3 regions of the Paenibacillus sp. J31P13 genome follow, and region 1 is predicted to be linked to each of the others. Evidence: predicted binding sites of a transcription regulator. Region 1 holds the regulator's gene; each other region holds the start of a gene.

Region 1 (6,266 bases):
ATTTACATTCGTACCAGCTCAATTCACCAAGATGAACGGTGAAACGATCGCACAAATCAAACGAAATGGAAACAGCATTTACACAATTGCGAGATTTAGTAAATCATTCAGTGATATCGAATCACACTGGGGGAAAAAAGATGTCGAACTTATGGCTTCTAAGTTGATTGTAAGGGGTGTAACCGATACAAGCTTTAACCCTGACGGAATTATTACTAGAGCTGAATTTGCCGCTATACTTGTAAGAGGCTTAGGCTTAACATCAGTTAGTACAAATGTAAGCAGTCCCTTTAAAGATCTAAAAGGGTCAGAATGGTATGCCAGCGCCGTTCAGACTGCTGCTTCTGCTAAATTAATTGAAGGCTTCAGTGACGGAACCTTCCAGCCAAATGAATCGATAACACGAGAACAGATGGCGGTTATGATCATGAGAGCTGTTCACTTTGTTGGTGAATGGAAGGATGGGCCCTCAGCAACGCTGAATCATTTTGAAGATGCATCGGCTATCAGCGGATGGGCGGTTACACCTATTCAAGATGTAATCGGAGCCGGATTGATGAAAGGGTTAAGTGAAGTTCAATTTGCTCCTCAAGCTTCAGCAACCCGCGCGCAAGCCGTAACGGTATTGAAGAATTTGCTTACTGAGATTCATTTTATTGATTCACTTTAAGGAAGGAGTGAAGAATAGTGGTTGGGGGACGCGAAGCACGATTATTACAATGTAACTTAACTCATTAAAATTAATATCTGGCTGGGTATTTACGTTTGCGAATGAATTGAGCTAGAAACTAGCTCTATTGAGCCACATTCACCACAATCCAGTCATGAATGGGCAAATCGCTAAGAAATAGAGCTAGAAATTAGCTCTATTCTTCAAAAACTAACCAAAAACGGTTAATTAGAGCTAGAAATTAGCTCTATTGAGCCACATTTACCACAAACCAGTCATGTATGGGCAAATCGCAAAGAAATAGAGCTAGAAACTAGCTCTATTCTCCAAAAACTAACCAAAAACGGTTAATTAGAGCTAGAAATTAGCTCTATTGAGCCACATTTACCACAATCCAGTCATGAATGGGCAAATCGCAAAGAAATAGAGCTAGAAATTAGCTCTATTCTCCAAAAACTAACCAAAAACGGTTAATTAGAGCTAGAAATTAGCTCTAATTAGCCTCTTTTAACGTAAACTAGTCTCATTGACCATACCCCAAGTGAATAATGCTGAAAACTAGCTCTATTCCCGCCAAATTAACTAAAATCCGCTCAATAATATCTGAAACTTACTTAATGTTGACTCAATCAATGAATACTAACCTGCCGCTAGTATTCGTTCATGGGAAAAGAATACTTGTCCAAAACAAAGAACAGGCTGAATCCATGCGTGAGCATCGCGGATTCAGCCTGTTCTTTATGTATACGTGTATAATTCATTAGTGAATATCGCGGAAAAGTCCGATGACTTTGCCTAGAATCGTAACGTTTTGGAGCAAGATCGGTTGCATGGAGGTGTTCTCCGGTTGCAAGCGAATATGGTTTTTTTCCTTGTAGAAGGTTTTTACCGTCGCTTCATCATCCTCGGTCATAGCAACAACGATTTCTCCATTATTAGCGGTTTGTTGCTGACGTACGATCACGTAGTCGCCATCGTGGATGCCTGCATCAATCATACTTTCGCCCATAACATTTAGAATGAAGACGCTGCTGTCACCGACCATATGGGCGGGAAGCGGGAAATATTCTTCAATATTTTCTGTTGCAGTGATTGGTACACCGGCAGTTACCTTACCAACAATTGGCACATTGGCTACAGACGGAGTTGCGATTCCGTCGCCGTCTAAAATTTCGATTGCACGTGGTTTGGTTGGATCCCGGCGAATAAGGCCCTTCTTTTCCAATCGGTCTAAATGACCATGAACGGTTGAGCTGGATAATAATCCTACAGCCTCGCCGATTTCTCGAACGGAGGGTGGATAGCCTTTCTCCCGGACTTCATTCTTAATGAATTCAAGAATTGAATGTTGTCGGTTAGAAATCTTCGACACTGCAATCACTCCATTAGTAGATTTGTAGAAAATTATAACATAGAACCGGAGTTCGTACAAACATAAGTTCTTAGGTACAGAAGTTCGTATTTTTTGTTGACACCAAACGTCTGTTCGTGTAATCTTAAAACAGAACAAACGTTTGGGGTGCTGAGAGATGATAACGAGTCCAAGTTTTTATAAATCCATTCATAAGGCAGAAGAGCGCAATTCATTAATGCTCTTAAAGCGCAATAGTCTGAGATTTGTTAAGAGAAATATGGTTAAGATTGTAGTGAGCTTTGCGGTGTTTATTCTATTATTCACTAGTTTTCTAATTATGGATTCTGTTGCATCAGTTAGTCATCCTATGGAAGCAACAGCGGATGAGCAAGTTGTAACGGTATCTTCAGGCGACACGCTTTGGGGAATTGCTAAGAGCTATTCTGATGGTTCCGATGACATTAGATTTATCATACATATGATTAAAGATAGAAACGGTTTGCAAACCGTTGATTTGAAACCAGGACAAAAGATTATTATACCTGTCATTTAAATTTATCCAATAATACAATATAATAGACAAGTTATAACAACAAATAGAGCTTTCTGAGTGATAGATCAATAGAATCTATCTCATTCAGAAAGTTTTTTTGTTTGAACTGCAGGGGGAAGCAATAGTTTTGACGTCTATTAATAGGGAACTGAGAGGAGAGACTATATTGTTACGTGTAGAAGATTTGTCCCATTCCTTTAAAAATGGGAACGAAACGACAGTTGTATTGCAGAAGATTGGTTTTCACGTACATAAAGGGGAGATGATTGCCTTGCTAGGGAGCTCTGGCTCTGGTAAGTCAACGCTTCTTAATCTGATGGCAGGCTTGATGAAGCCAACAGAAGGCAATATTTTTATAGCGGATCATAATATCGTGACGATGAATGAGAATCAATTAGCCGAGTTTAGGCGTAAGCATATTGGTTTTATTTTTCAAGCTTATGAACTCATCGCGAATTTGACTGTACGTGAAAATGTTGAGCTGCCACTAGTATTCCAGTCGATGCAACCAACGCTGCGGAAAAAGAAAGCACTTGCTTTGCTAGAACAAGTGGGCATACCAGACAAAGCGGAATTATATCCGTCTCAGTTGTCAGGTGGACAGCAGCAGCGTGTCAGTATTGCAAGATCTCTGATCACTGAGCCATCAGTCATATTCGCAGATGAGCCGACAGGGAACCTGGATACGAAGACAGAAGAAGAGATTATTATGATTTTGAAACGATTGAATCAGACGATGGATACTACTTTTATTATCGTTACACATGAACGTGAAGTTGCCGCGCAAACAAAGAAAATTATATCGCTTCGCGACGGTTTTCTTGTGACGGATCAGGAATCAAAAGCAGAACCTATGCTCACAGGGGGAACAAAGCGTGAGAATTAGTGATATTACAAGGCTGTCATGGGATCAGGTGAAAAGAAGGAAGGTCGTAACGGCATTATGCGCAGCGGGCATTTCTATAGGATGTGCTGCAATTATTGTTGCGATGAGTATTGGTGAATCTGCTCAGCTTTACATAGAGAATCAAATGAACAGCTACTTAAATATGGATGAAATAACGGTGACTGAAAATAGCGGCCCCTCGCAAGGTGGTGGATCAGTAGGAGCAGAAGCTTCAGAATCTCGCAATCAAGGGAAATTAACGGAACAGAAGTTAAATTTAATGCGTCAAATCCAGCATGTTGCGGCTGCCGCACCGTATCAAACGTTAGATTACATGAATATGTCGACGATTGATAATATGAGCTCACAGTATCAAACGCAGATTATAGGTACAGATTTAGAAATGCTGACTGCTTTTGGAAACAAATTCTCACAAGGAGCGCCTTCTGATTTGACTGGAACGATCATTCTAGATTATGGAGCGACATTAGGAATGATTGACGAGGAAACAAGGACGAGCTTGATTAAACAAATAGATGCAAATCCTTATGATGAAGTGTTGATGGACAAGTATAACAATCTGAATAAGCAGCCAGCAGCATTATATCAAAAGCAAATACAATTACGTTTCTATACACAAAATGGTGAAAAATTAACCAGTCCATTGCGAGTGATCGGTGTACTGAAGAAGCCGGAAGGCGCCAACGAAGACAGCTTGATGTACAACAAGAAAGCTTACGTTTCGATTGAAACAGCTGAGATGCTCAAAAAAGAGCTGAAAATGGTCAATAGCGAGGATCAAAATTACAACTCCATAGTTGTAAAAGTAGATAACCAGAAAAATATTGAAGGTGTTGAAAAACAGCTTCAAAAGCTAGTCGTAACAACTCAAACGAATCTCTATCAGAAGGAACGGCTCAGTAATGAATTTAAGGTCATAAAAGCTGCGGCACTTGGCATTGGCGTATTTATACTTATCATTGCTTCTATTTCTATTGTCGTAGCGATGACGATGTCTACCTACCAAAGAAGACGCCAAATCGGAATTATGAAGGTGTTGGGCGCAAACCTTGCTCAGATTCGAAATATGTTTATTGTTGAAGCTGCGCTGCTTGGCTTTCTTGGCGGTTTGCTCGGTGTATTGTTCTCCTATTGGATTGTATGGGGCATTAATGGGTTAATAGGTGCTTTTTCCGATGAGAGGGATGCGGTTATTATTTTCATTCCGTTCATGACCATTCCAGTTGGCATGCTGTTCGCACTGGCTACGGGCGTGTTATCCGGTATCTATCCGGCTATTAGCGCTTCACGTACAGATGCTTTGACCGCAATTCGTCGAGACTAAATAAGTAAACAAAAGGGAGCATAACAATGAAGAAGAAAATAAAGTGGGGCATTATCGGTCTTATACTTATAGGCATAAGCTTTGGTTTATACAAGTTTGGAAATCCCTCTCGTCCATCGGATATGATGACAGACGTGCAGCCGATTACCTTTCAGGTTACGAAAGAAACGCTAATGAATACAATTGAAGTAAAAGGAAAATCATTATACGAACAAGAAACGTTAGTATACTCGCCGTACGGCTCGGAAGTAACACAGTGGCTGGTAGCAGATGGTCAGCAGGTCAAGAAGGGTGACATCTTATTTAAGCTGGACCAAACGTCAGTGAAGAATGAAATTGTTCAAATGGAAGCAACTATGAAGAAAGCTAAACTAGAGTCGGAGCTTAACGATTATTTGAACCAAATATCCACTGATGTGAAACCCCTTGAAACAACAGAGGATGATCGAAAAAAAGCATTTGCTGAGAAAGAAATGGCTCGGATTACAAATGAACTTAATGAAGTAACAGGTTCGATTCAATCAAAGGACCTTCAACAGAAGAAGAAGATGCTTAATGAAGCTACTTTTCTAGCACCTGCGACTGGGATTTTTCTGTTCGATAATCCTAATAAAAAGCCAATGGCGCTCGGAGACAATGAGTATGTAGGAAAGGTAGTCGATCTAAATAAGCTTCAATTCATTGCGCTTGTTGGGGAGCAGGATGTATTCCGAATTAAAGAAGGCATGCCTGTTGATGTGAAGATGAACGCAATGAAGCAGGAGAAGTTAAAAGGTAAAGTCATGAAGGTATCGAAATTTGCCAAAACAGGCACGGATCAAAATAGTATAGACCAGGCAGCGCAATTCGAGGTTGTCATATCATTGGAACCGAACCAATATCTGATTGCGGGACTTAGCTTGAACGGAGCTATTGAAACGGAAAGAAGAGAAATGACAACGGTAGTGCCTACCCTCGCGATTATGCGTGAGAAGGACAAATATTTTGTCAATTTCGATCAAGGAAACGGACAATTTGAGCGAAGAGAAATTAAGATTGGTTTAGAAACACCGGAGCTTACAGAAGTACTGGATGGATTAAAGGAAGGGGATCAAGTAGTCTTGGACTAATAAATAAAGTTCATTATTGCATTCTTTCTCCGCCAGTCTTTGCCTTGACAACCTATTGGTTGAAATGTCAAAGTAGTGAGTAGAGTATTTTTCAGCATGAGAGGGGTGGACTGAAGTCATGGAGATGGATAAAATCATAGCGCGAATTAACGAGCTTTCTCGTAAAAATAAAGCAACGGGCTTATCGGATGAAGAAATCACGGAAAGAGCCGAGTTAAGAAGCCAATACTTGAAAATTTTCAAAGGCAACTTTCGCCAACAGCTAGATAATATTACAATTGTTGAAGGTGAAGAAAAGACGAAGCACTAACTTTCGTTAAAGGTCCTCATTTCATATAGAATGAAAGGG
Region 2 (6,266 bases), on a different contig from region 1:
GGCTCCGCAGCCGCAGCCAATCTCCATAATGGAGCAGTTCTCGTGCTTATACTCATATGATTCCCGTTGAATAACTATGTGGAAGTCGTTTCTTATAGGGGATGCAAGACAGGGATGAAAACCCCACTTCTCTAAAAAGCCGTCTTCCTTGTTTTTCTGGCGCCGCTCCGGCTCAGATTTAAAGGATTCGCTCCCATAATGATGAATGAACGTATCCCCGCAGAGCATATGCCTATAGCCAGCCAACCTCAGCCTCAGCCCGTAATCCTCACCTTCAAACCCAGCAATCGCCGCATTCTCATCGAGAGCCCCTGCTTTCTGATACGCTTCACGTTTCATGAGCAAGCAGCAGCGACTGAGCGTTATACGCTCATCCCATTTGCTCTTATCCAGATTCGCATGCAGTGCTGATGCAAACAGCTCGAGTTCCTCTATCGTTTGATAGGCGGCTGATATTATTGTGGAATAGACTTCTGAATTCGTAGTAGGCGAGACTGCGCCAATTCCGCTTTCACTTAGCAAGCACCGCTTCAGTCCGTATAGCCAACCTGGTGTAACAATCATATTGTAATCGAGGAGCATAATAAGCTCTCCAGCTGCGATCTCTATTCCCTGATTGCAGGCTTTGGAGTACCCCATATCGTATCCATTGGATATAATCTTTATATCTTTTTGATCCTTTGCCCATTCCACCGTCTCATCAGCCGAACCGTTATCTACAATAATCAGCTCATAATCGCCTTTTTCGGTATGTCTCTTAACGCTTTCCACACACCGCTTCGTATAGTCAAGTTTATTGCGGGTAACAAGAATAATGCTTGTCATACTCCTATTAGCATCACTCACGCGTATCCTCCTCAAGCAAGCTGTATCCATAAAATATGTTGGCTCAGCCATATCGGTGATTAGCGGAGAAATGAGGGCAAGCAGACTATGCAAAAAAAGGACAACCCGCGTCAGGGCTGCCCTTTCCTTTGTGATATTTATTACGTTGGTGTAACTTTATTACATTGGTGTAACTTTATTACATTGGTGTAACTCCCTCAGCTTACTTGAACGATAACGGCGCATTAGTTTCAATATTTTCAACTAATCGATTACTGCCGTACAAAATCCAATCTTTAGTGTCATGTTATGAAACTAATCCCTTTTCATACTCCTATTAGCATCACTCACGCGTATTCTCGTCAAGCAAGCTGTATCCATCAAATATGTTGGATCGGCCATATTGTTGATTAGCGGAGAAATGAAGGCAAGCAGACTATGCAAAAAAAAGGACAACCCGCGTCTGGGCTGCCCTTTCCTATGTGATATTTATTACGTTGGTGTAACTTTATTACATTGATGTAACTCCCTCAGCTTGCTTGAACGATAACGGCGTATTAGTTTCAATATTTTCAACTATTCGATTACTGCCGTACAACATCCAATCTTTAGTGTCATGTCATGAAACTAATCGCTCTGACTCAAGCTCATCCTATCGGCAACAACTCGTTTAATTTCATACGATGACACTAATTGACACAAATCACACCGAAAACGCTATCTAACTTTATAATTTGAAACTAATTCCCCTGCCGCTGTAAATAAACCCTACAACTTGATCCAATTCACTTCATAAATGCCATCTAGCTTGAAAATATGAAACTAATTCACCCGCCGCTGTAAATAAACCCTACAACTTGATCCAATTCACTTCATAAATGCCATCTAGCTTGAAAATATGAAACTAATTCACCCGCCGCCGTACATAAACTCTACAACTAGACCCAATTCACTTCATAAATGCCATCTAGCTTTAAAATATGAAACTAATTCACCCGTCTACCTACAACGCTATTCTTTACTCTTTACTCACTACTCTCTACTCCCTAAACCCCACCTACTAAGCTTCAGGATACAACGCAGTCGATAAGTAGCGCTCACCCGTATCCGGCAATAGGATAATGATTTTCTTATCCTTGTTTTCCGGTCTTCGAGCAATTTGTAGCGCCGCATGTACCGCAGCACCCGATGAGATACCGACCAGCAAGCCTTCATTCCTAGCCAGCTGCCTTGCTATTTCGAAGGCATCCTCGTTTTTCACTTGTACAATCTCATCGACTACCGATCTATCGAAATTACCGGGCACGAAGCCCGCGCCAATTCCTTGAATCTTATGAACGCCCTTGCTGCCCCCAGAGAGCACAGGCGAATCGGTAGGCTCGACTGCAACAATTTTAACCGAAGGGTTTCTTTCTTTAAGCAATTGTCCTACGCCTGAGACCGTTCCGCCTGTACCAACACCGGCAATAAAAAAGTCGATTTCCCCGTCCGTGTCCCGCCAAATTTCTTCCGCCGTTGTTTTCCGATGAACCTCTGGATTGGCTGGATTATTAAACTGCTGCGGCACAAAAGAATGAGGTGTGGCTGCTGCTATTTCCTCTGCTTTCTTGATTGCGCCAGCCATGCCTTCGACAGCCGGTGTGAGCACTAACTCTGCTCCAAGCGCAAGGAGAAGCTTTCGACGCTCCACGCTAAAGCTCTCCGGCAGCGTAATAATTAAGCGATATCCAAGAGCAGCGGCTGCAAAAGCCAAACCAACTCCTGTATTTCCGCTTGTAGGCTCCACAATAACAGAGTTTTGATTAATAATTCCTCGTTCCTCAGCATCCTTGATCATAGCAAAGCCAATTCTATCTTTTACGCTTCCTGCCGGGTTAAAATACTCAAGCTTAGCAATAAGCTTCGCTTCAACTTTATGCTGCTTTGCAAAATTAGACAGTTCCAAAAGCGGGGTGTTTCCTATAAGCTCAGTAAGGTTTTTCGCAATTTTAGACATGCTTTCCCCTCCGCAGTATGAATTCCAACCTTTTAAGTTGGTTTAATACTAACACCATAGCATTTATGGGAAATAAATACAAACTGTATTGTTTATAAATGAGTTCTTTTCATTCTCTCTGCTATTTCCCGAGCATCTTGCTCCTTACTATTTACAAGCTGCTGTATGACCCTGTTGCGGCGCTCTTCCGAATGGTTTTGACTCAGCTTCCATTTCCCCTCTAAGCTGGTTATCTTTATTTTAAAACCAATGATTCCCCTGCTCATACCTTCAATGAAAGCGCCATCCACCTCATCCAATCTATAGGTGCTGGAAGGACGCTCATATTTTTGAACCATCTCTCTCAGCGTGCTGTATAACGGATTCGGATCCTTCATTATTTCGACAGTTCCATAGGCGTGCACTGCAACATAATTCCAAGTAGGGACAGCCCTATTGCTCTCGTACCAGGAGGGTGAAATGTAAGTATGAGGGCCATTAAATACAATCAGCACCTCCCCCGTCTCTATATCCTCCCACTGTGGATTCGGCTTGGCAAAATGTCCATAAAGGCATCCTTCTTCTCGATCCAACAACAAAGGCAAATGCGTAGCAAAGGGTCTCCCCTCGTGATTGGAGAACATAACCGCAAAGCTGTTCTCTTCGATAAATTGATATAATTCCGCCTGATCTTCCATTTTAAAATGTTTAGGAATGTACATCTCATCACATCCTTTACCGAGAATGGCCTATCATCTCTGCTTGGTTATAGCTTTTTACTGTTTCCTTCAAGGTTTTATCCTGCTTCCCATCCCATACAAAGCTCAATTCAAACGTTCCCGGCTCAAAAAACAACGGAAATCTTCTTTTAAACCAATCCTGCATCGGCAGCTCAAGCGCTTCCTTTATATCCACCCACAGCAGCTCGCCTTCAGGAGGATTCTGGATCAGCTCTCCTTCAAAGCTCGTAGCCAAATAATTAAATACCATATAGCGCAAGCCCTCATTAGGTTCACAAAATTCATCCAAGCCTTTATAGACAATATCTTTTACAATAAGACCTGTTTCCTCCCGCACCTCTCGCATCGCGGCATCCACAATGCTTTCAGGAAAATCAACCTTTCCGCCTGGCGCAATATATCCCGGGAAGCCCAATTTACTTGGCCTATTGATGAGCAGCACTTTATCTCCATCCTGTACCATGCACATCGTCAGCATCTTATAAGTTACGTTTGTCAAAATATCTCTTCTCTCCCAGCAGTACTGTTTTATTATGTATACGTATTCTCGAATCAACCGTCGAACCCTTCTTTAAAATGACTAGCTCATTTTTCTCTCCTTTAACCACTGTAAATAATAACCACAAAAAAAAGATGGAATAAGAACAAGCGTTCTGTATATAATAAGAACAAACGTTCTTGTCTTGGAGGGAAGCATTATGACATTGAAACAATGGTTTAGTTCGGTCGGCTGTGTCGTTGATGTCATTTATTTGAGCAAAAAAGGGAAGTTCACTAAACGGCGGATTCGCGTTATATCCGTGCGAGACGGTTACGTCAGAGCCTTTTGTATGGATTCAGGCGCACAGCGCCTCTTTTTGATTGCAAATATATTAGCAGCAGAGCTGGTGAGCCGCAGTGTCTCTTAACCAAAGAGTTATTATGCTGGCGGATTGCCAATCCTTTTATGCGTCAGTGGAGAAGGCGGAGCATCCCGAGTATCGTGATCTGCCGCTCGTCGTTGCAGGTGACCCTGAGCGCCGCTCAGGTATTATTCTTGCGGCTTGTCCAATTGCCAAGAGCTTTGGCGTAACGACAGCGGAGCGACTCGGTGATTCGCTTGCCAAATGTCCAAATTTAGTCATTATTAGACCGCGTATGCAGCTCTACATCGACATTTCTATGCGAATTACAAATATTTATCAATCATACACCGATCTAGTCGAGCCCTATTCCATCGACGAGCAATTTCTCGACGTAACGGGCTCCTTGCATTTATACGGAACGCCCGAGGAGCTTGCGCATCACATTCAGACTCGCGTTCAAGCTGAACTCGGTATCTATACCCGCTTCGGCATTGCGGAAAATAAAATTTTAGCAAAGACAGCCTGCGATAATTTTGCCAAGAAGAATGACAACGGCATTTTCATCCTCACGAGGGAAAAGCTGCACGAGACGCTTTGGACATTGCCTATCGCCAAAATGTTCATGGTCGGCAGCCGGATGACGCGTCATTTTAACGCTATGGGAATAGAGACGATCGGCAAGCTCGCCGAGACGCCGCTTGAGAAGCTCAAGCCAATGATGCACCGCAAGTTTGGCAAAAACTCAGACATCAATGCCGAGCTGTATTGGCGCATTGCCAATGGACTGGATGACAGCCCCGTGACACCAGGCACGCATGCCGTAGCGCCCAAGGTTGTCGGCCATATGATGACGCTGCCGCGCGACTACGGAAAGCTGGAGGATATCAAGGTTGTGCTGCTTGAGCTGACAGAGCTTGTCTGCCAGCGCTGCCGAGGCAAAGGCTACATGGGGCATGTCGTGTCCGTCGGCTGTATGGGCGCTGACTATGATCGCCCAACCGGATTTAACCGGCAAATGAAGATGGATGATCCGTCCAATGTTACCAATCAGGTATACCGGGCGGCGGTCGAGCTGCTGCAGCGGCACTGGGATGGTCATCCTGTGAGAAAGGTCGGTGTCAGTCTTTCGCAATTTTCAGATGATAGCGAATACCAGCTTTCTTTATTCGATCCACGGCGTGACAAGAAGATGGCGCTTGAACGGGTAACTGATGCGATTAAGCAGAAGTACGGGGATGCGACGATAGTAAGAGCGGTTTCGATTACACCAGCTGGGCAAGCGCTGCACCGCTCTGAGAAAATTGGAGGACATTATAAATGAGAAAGAAACTTGAAGGAAACGGCCTCTGGGAATCCAGCCGCATGATGCTGCCGGAGCACAAGGTCGCGATTAATGAGCATGAGATAAGCTTGCGGCAAAGACAGCGCGTGGAGCTCGATGAGCAGGAATGGGAACAGGTATCCCATTCCGTAACCGAATCCTTGCAGCAGCGGCTGCCCATTAAGCTTCGCCTGTTCCATCCGGCAGAGGAGCTAATCGTCATTGGAATCGTGGATCGCGTCGATCAGATGAAGGGCCGTTTTATGGTAGATGGCGAATGGTTTGCCATACGCGATATCGAGGGAGCCGACATCGAGGAATGAGCAGTCGTATTCTTTCTGTTTAAATACAAGCCTCTTCCCCTCCCTGTCCGCTGTGCAATCCGATAAAGCGAGGTCTCTCATTCCTCATCCCGCTGCATGGCAAGCACCGCCAGCTCAATTTTGTTCAGCATGAGCCCGTATTCATTTGTAATTTCAAAAGAACGCGGCAGCGGCAGCTTCTGAAAGTATGGCGTTACCTCCTCTGCCGATTGGAACCAATCGCCAGGCTCCGGGGGC
Region 3 (6,266 bases), on a different contig from region 1:
CACCGTCCTAAGGACGATGCCGCTTCTTTTGAATGAATTTTTTCTTAATCTTTCTATTTAGCCATTTATGTCTAACCATACGTGATGCTCTTATACCTTCACTCCGCCTGAGTTGCCACCATTCATCTGCTTCCGCTTGTACACATTTAATATCAACCCAACTACAGCCAACTCAATGACCGTATGCGATCCGCCAAATGAAATAAAGGGCAATGCGATGCTGGTCATCGGAAGAATTCCAATAGACATAAGGATGCTCCATACAAACTGTATGCCAATAATTGATGACAAACCAATAACAGCCGCTTTAGCATAATGGTCCTTAAGCTTGCCTGTCATATCAATCAGTCGGCTAACTAACAGTAAGAAAAGCGCTACTAACCCTAATCCGAACACCCATCCAAGGCTATACACCAAGTACGTGAAAATCATATCAGTTTGAATGTAAGGCAGCTTCTCAGCCTTAACACCAAAGCCTTGCCCCCACATACCGCCTGAACGAATCGCCTCAAGCGAGCGAAGGATCATGTATCCGCTCCCTTGTGGATCACTATCTGGTTTCAAATAACCGGTGAACCGACCTACTAATAGATATTGATATTCCGGAGTATAGTAAAAATAGATAACGCCCATAGAGACCATAGACGTAATCACACCAACGACCAGCTTTAATCTTCTTGCTACAAATAAAAACATGAAGATTAAACCCAAACTATAAACCACTAGGTTTAAAAATGAATGACCTGTCAGATACAGTACACCTGGAACCAAAATATATACAAAGGCCATTTTAAGTCCATGGACGAACCGGATTGCTCGATTCTGCTCCTGTTTATGCTTCGTTGTTAAAAAGCCTGCAAAAGCTAGCATAAATAAGTAAGGTGAAAAAGACATCACATCTAGCGACAACGGTCCAACTATTATCCATTCTGTTGTACCGTTCACAGTGAAGCCATAAGTATGGGAAATCAACATGAGCAAAACTGTACCGCCGTATAGATACCAGGAGTAAGCTTTTATTTTCCGATAATCTAAGAAATAAATAACAATCAAAGCTACAGCACCAATACCAACATAGACAGCCTTCACATAGAGCAGATTCGAGTAACGCTCGCTCAGAGCAAACTGCATCGCATACATGGCAACTAGACCGACTCCTACCATAGCCATGACTAGAGCAATTAGGCTCCATTCCACCTTTGGCTTATGCGCAGCGTTGAGCTGCTTCCCTACTTCATCGGGATTACCCATCTGTCCCAATGACTCGCTTACTGCTTCCGCCTCTGATAAACCGCATGACAGCTTCTCCTCAATCAATTCATCTAAATGGCATTCCATCTCCATCTTTATCTCATTATGGACATCCTTTGCTTTCACATGCATGCATACCTGAGTCAAATATTGAGTGACCAGCTCTTTACGCTTAAGCTTATCGCTCATGAATGGCACCGCCTAATACCTGATCTACCGTAGTACGAAATAGCGACCATTCCTGCTGCTTCTCCTTAAGCTGTCGTCTGCCATCCTCGGTAATCCGGTAATATTTTCGCTTGCGACCTCCCTCTTCATTCCAATACGATTCAATAAAATGCTGCGCCTCTAACGTATGTAGAATGGGATACAATGTGCCTTCTTTAAAGGTAAACACACCGCTTGAGCTGCGTTCAATCTCTTTGGTCATTTCATACCCGTACATTTCCTTTCGTCCTAATAGCGTCAATATTAAAATAACCGTGCTGCCCTTCATAAGTTCCTTATTAATTTTCATACGAATTCCCTCCATGCAAAGCCTATTCTTATACATCGAAAATCTATACATCGTTAATCTATGTATTAGTATAAAACAGTCCCCCTAAAAGTTCAACACTCAAACAATAAAAAGAGACCTGCTAATTAGCAGGCCTCTTTTTAACTTGTTGCCAATCAACGACCAAATGAGTTTCCCGGTCGTATAGCCCCTGTACGATTACGATCAATTCCTATTGTTCGAATGCTGTAAGCGATCAGAAACTGTGCGGTGTAATAGGTTGTCATAATTAACACACCTGAATTAGCAATATCGGAGATAAACATGTTCCAAGATAAAATAGAATCAGAGATCGTAAATAAAATACTTCCGATAATCGCCCATTTATGGCCGGTCATTATGGCTGACCATAACATTAAGGAGATTACAACAAGATAGAGAAGTACGGGGCCAATTAATGAATCCTTTCCATCTTCAATTAGCGCTTGAACCAGCTTTTGACCCATAAACACGCCATAGAGAGCAATCGGTATAATCATAGCAAATCTTATTTTTGAGAAGTGCCATCTGCCAAAAAAACTCGTCATATAAAATAAATGTCCAATAAGAAAAGCAGTTAGTCCAATAACAAACCAGCCCAGCAACCCATCGCCCATCATGCAGAAAACCAACCCTATCACCATCAATATATGATAGCGCTTACGTTCTCTAGGCATTTGCAGATAACCATATAAGATTATGAGTCCCATCGGTATTAATTTGAACAGAAGCTTAATCGCATGCGGATCAGACGGGATGAAGAAAATGTAGACAATGCTCATTAGCAAAATCAGCACAGGCAATAGGTATTTCAAAAAAATCTCTCCCCTAATAAAATGTTATGATAGCCAATATATTCTCTGCTCTTACAGCAAATACCTTGTCATAGCAGTCTGGCTCCTCCATTCTTTTAGACGCTTATATAATTTGACACCTATGCTTCAATATCCATGATTGGAAGTGCTCATATTTACGTAAAGGTTAAAAATTGATTATAATGAGGTATGAAGAGAGGGGGAACCATCCCTATGGACGAACGCGAGCTTCTGGTTCTAGGCCTGTTAAAGGTCCAAAGTCAACACGGCTATCAGATCAATGAATTTATTGAACGTAATTTAGGACGAGTTTCAGATATGAAGAAATCAACAGCCTATACCCTGTTAAAGAGGCTTAATCAATCTGGTTATGTAGACGTTTCTGTCGAGCAGGACGGTAACCGACCTCTCAAGCAGGTATATTCAATAAATAAGAGTGGAGAAGCAAAGTTTCTTGAATTGCTGAAAACAGCTCTATCTCATGTGGAGGATGTAACGCCTTCAGGAGATATCGGTATTATGTTCATGGATCATCTTACTGACACAGAGATTGTGGAATGTTTGAATGAACGGCTGAAAAAAGTACAGTCCATGCTCACTGTATATGAAAACATGCCAAAACACGGTCATGGAATCGGCATTGATTTTTCCATTCAGCATCGTATCCTCCTTCTTACAACCGAACTGAATTGGTTAAAGAAGCAAATTGAACAATTTTCCGCATCACAGCTTCGTTAAATATAACACTATCGCAAGAGCAGCCCAGCTAATCACTCGGCTGCTCTTTCTTCTGTATTAGGACAATAGTTTCAAGTCAGAAATATGAATGAAGAAGGATTGACCTAGGAACGTATGTTCCCTATAATGAGGTGAGGTGATTTTCGGATGGCTATGAACCTAATCGAAGCAAATGAATGGAATACTTACTCTCCCACGGAAGAAGAAATGCATCTCATATATGATTGTATCTTTCTTCCGCTCACTCTTGTCGTAATAGAGAATAACCGGCAGCAACTAGATAAGAATGCGAGATCATTGCGACCCATTTTCGTTAAAGCAGCAAACGTCATTAGCGCCCGGATAGAGGCTGATATTACGAAGGCAAGAAGACAGCTGATTCACCAGAGTATTATTTTGAACGAAGGAAGCAACGGAAGCATCAGCTACAGCTGTAGAGGCTTCGAGAGACAATTGACCTTCACCCGAGAATACATACGTACAGAAATTAATAAACGGATAAACGCTTATACCAAGAGCATATTCAGCCATCAAGGTTAAAAAATATACAGAAGAAATAATAATTGCAATGTTTGGAATTGGTTGATGTATTTATGCATAGCTTTGGAATAAACAAACGTATAACTATATGTTTGTTTATTCTGCTTTCTTTAAGGGGGAATTTTAAATGAACCAACATTTTTCTTTGCATAAAGAGGAAAAGACTTATGCTATGCTGTGTCACTTGCTTGCCTTCAGCGGTTTTATTATTCCATTCGGCAGCATTCTAGGTCCGCTCGTCATTTGGTTGTTGAAGAAGGATCAATCAAGCTTTGTTGATATGCACGGCAAAGAATCGCTTAACTTTCAAATTAGCATCGCGATTTACGGGATCATATCGGGCTTGCTTGTCTTCATACTTATCGGAATTGTAACTTCGATTGCTCTATTTGTATTCTGGCTGATCCTAACGATCATTGCTTCTATTCGAGCTTCTGAAGGTAACAGCTATCGTTATGCATTAACTATTCGTTTCTTGAAGTAAAAGAGCTCTTACAACTAGAAAAAACAGAAACAGCCTCTGAAACTCAGAGGCTGTTTTTTTAATAATCGATCGTTTTACAGTCCAACCGGCAATTGGAACTGCTGCATGAGCTCAGTTAGCGTAATTGAATCAGCAGGAAGCTCAGGGAATTCTACCGCCTTGTTAAAATCGGAATAGCTTGCATTCATGTTCATCCCGATCTTCATCTTTTGACCGCTATCTTTATCTGTTGCTTCAATATTTATTTTTCCATCTTGATAGACGGGGTAACCATCTTTAATGGCTCCTGTAAGCTTCATTGTGTTTACTTTAATATCATTTTGAAGAACACTCGTCAGTTCTGCCTTGTTTGTTTCTAGCTCAGTTTTCATTTTTTCTACATCAGCCTTTTCCAACTGCAATGCTTTTAGTGCATCTTCGTTTTTAAGAAGTAGATCAATTAGTTCAGGAAGTACTTTATTAATGACGGTCTCCACTGTTTTTGCATAGTTGCTTTCATTAATTTCGAAAAGAACAACCTGATCAGCCTTTAAATCAGCTGGTAAGCCTGCGTCGGCTGCTTTCGGTTCGCTGAAATACGTTTTCTCATCAAAGTTTTTAAGCAATACTTGAGCTATATCCTGACCAAGCTTCTGCTGAGCCTCCATATCAATTGTTGGAGTGCCTTCTTGTTCAGCAAGCTCTTTCAGATCTATTTTAATATATTTTCCTGTTAGGCTATCAGGAAGCGGCAGCATCGGAATTGCTGGAACCTTTACATATAATGTTTCTTCAGACATAATCATCGGTATCGTCAGCTTCATTTCCATATCACCCGGCAATACGATTTGCATATTCATATCCGTACGCATAGGATTTTTCTGATATGTAGCATCGATCGTAATGGTGGCATCTTTAAGCATGCCAATCATTGCTGCTGCACCAGCTGCATCGGATTCCGTGATTTCTTGTGGTATATCTAACTCATTCAAGCCAATCGACATTTTCATTGCATAGGAGTCTGCCTTTGCCAACTTCGTCATAGCCGATTGAAGCGCTTCTCTTGGTGGTTTAGCTGAGCTGCAGCCTGCAATAATAACCAAAATAACGGCTAAACAAAGAACCGCTATTTTCTGTACCTTTTTCATGTATTCATTTCCTCCCCTATCTTGTATAAACACCTCCATTCTATACTAAATATTAGGTTTTTTGAAGTTATAACCAAAAATTCCCGCATCAGCATGCTGAAAGCGGGAATTTAGATCTATATTGTTTTAGGACTTTTGACTATGTTGCATTAACCTTGTGGGTTATGGTGGTCCACATGATTTCGCTGCTTCGTTTTCTTGGAACCGGATAAAGGCTCCTGCTGTCCGCCGTTATTTCTACTTCTTTGCTTGTTATTTTGCTGATTGCTATCCGGTACAGGAATGCTGTCTGGTTTGCTCAAAATAAACCCTCCTTTTATCCCATGCATTATAGATTCTTAACAAGAGCAATCCATTTTCATTTCAGTTCAATATTTTGGATTACGTTTGTTGATGCTCCAAATCAACTGGTTGATCATGATTCATTGCATCTTGATTGCGACGATCATTTTTGTCCTGCTGCAGCTGCTGCGCTTGATGCGCATTAACGGGCTCGACATCAAGTGCTTCAACCACATTTGATAAGTTTTTATCTATATTGCCTTTTGCTTTCGCCATAATCGAGCATCTCCTCTACGCATGCGTCAATTGTTGAAGCGCTTGTGCGCATTCATGCAAATGCCTTGTATAATCTTGAATAAGCTGCTGAACGACGTCTCCTCGTTCATCAATGGATACTTTGTCTCTTTCCACATCCATAAGCTGAACCTTTACCTCACGGCTGTCGACGTATGTGATTTTGAAATCAAAAGAATACGCTTGATGGCCAGCTGTTT

The links. The regulator LexA, encoded in region 1, represses DNA repair genes until DNA is damaged. The targets are predictions, from matches to a motif close to CGAACATATGTTCG.
Region 2: the regulator LexA is predicted to act here: its motif matches at 4,206-4,219, upstream of AC0YOD_RS02710 (WYL domain-containing protein).
Region 3: the regulator LexA is predicted to act here: its motif matches at 3,447-3,460, upstream of AC0YOD_RS27735 (YhjD family protein).

Annotation. Positions count from the first base shown of each region.
Region 1 covers NZ_JBWDNR010000002.1:846,147-852,412, forward strand. Annotated here, with positions in the region: gene AC0YOD_RS10195 (endo-1,4-beta-xylanase) at 1-670, shown strand, start outside; gene lexA (transcriptional repressor LexA) at 1,431-2,042, opposite strand; gene yneA (cell division suppressor protein YneA) at 2,200-2,577, shown strand; gene AC0YOD_RS10210 (ABC transporter ATP-binding protein) at 2,744-3,463, shown strand; gene AC0YOD_RS10215 (ABC transporter permease) at 3,453-4,808, shown strand; gene AC0YOD_RS10220 (efflux RND transporter periplasmic adaptor subunit) at 4,835-5,917, shown strand; gene AC0YOD_RS10225 (DUF896 domain-containing protein) at 6,036-6,227, shown strand.
Region 2 covers NZ_JBWDNR010000001.1:640,324-646,589, reverse strand. Annotated here, with positions in the region: gene AC0YOD_RS02730 (glycosyltransferase) at 1-846, opposite strand, end outside; gene cysK (cysteine synthase A) at 1,886-2,821, opposite strand; gene AC0YOD_RS02720 (FMN-binding negative transcriptional regulator) at 2,914-3,522, opposite strand; gene AC0YOD_RS02715 (NUDIX domain-containing protein) at 3,536-4,018, opposite strand; gene AC0YOD_RS02710 (WYL domain-containing protein) at 4,239-4,448, shown strand; gene AC0YOD_RS02705 (DNA polymerase IV) at 4,462-5,706, shown strand; gene AC0YOD_RS02700 (YolD-like family protein) at 5,703-6,029, shown strand; gene AC0YOD_RS02695 (DUF2515 domain-containing protein) at 6,107-6,266, opposite strand, start outside.
Region 3 covers NZ_JBWDNR010000017.1:7,968-14,233, reverse strand. Annotated here, with positions in the region: gene AC0YOD_RS27755 (FtsW/RodA/SpoVE family cell cycle protein) at 91-1,440, opposite strand; gene AC0YOD_RS27750 (PadR family transcriptional regulator) at 1,430-1,768, opposite strand; gene AC0YOD_RS27745 (lysoplasmalogenase) at 1,924-2,568, opposite strand; gene AC0YOD_RS27740 (PadR family transcriptional regulator) at 2,815-3,339, shown strand; gene AC0YOD_RS27735 (YhjD family protein) at 3,487-3,879, shown strand; gene AC0YOD_RS27730 (DUF4870 domain-containing protein) at 4,007-4,363, shown strand; gene AC0YOD_RS27725 (hypothetical protein) at 4,438-5,490, opposite strand; gene AC0YOD_RS27720 (small acid-soluble spore protein P) at 5,640-5,792, opposite strand; gene AC0YOD_RS27715 (hypothetical protein) at 5,872-6,048, opposite strand; gene AC0YOD_RS27710 (hypothetical protein) at 6,064-6,266, opposite strand, start outside.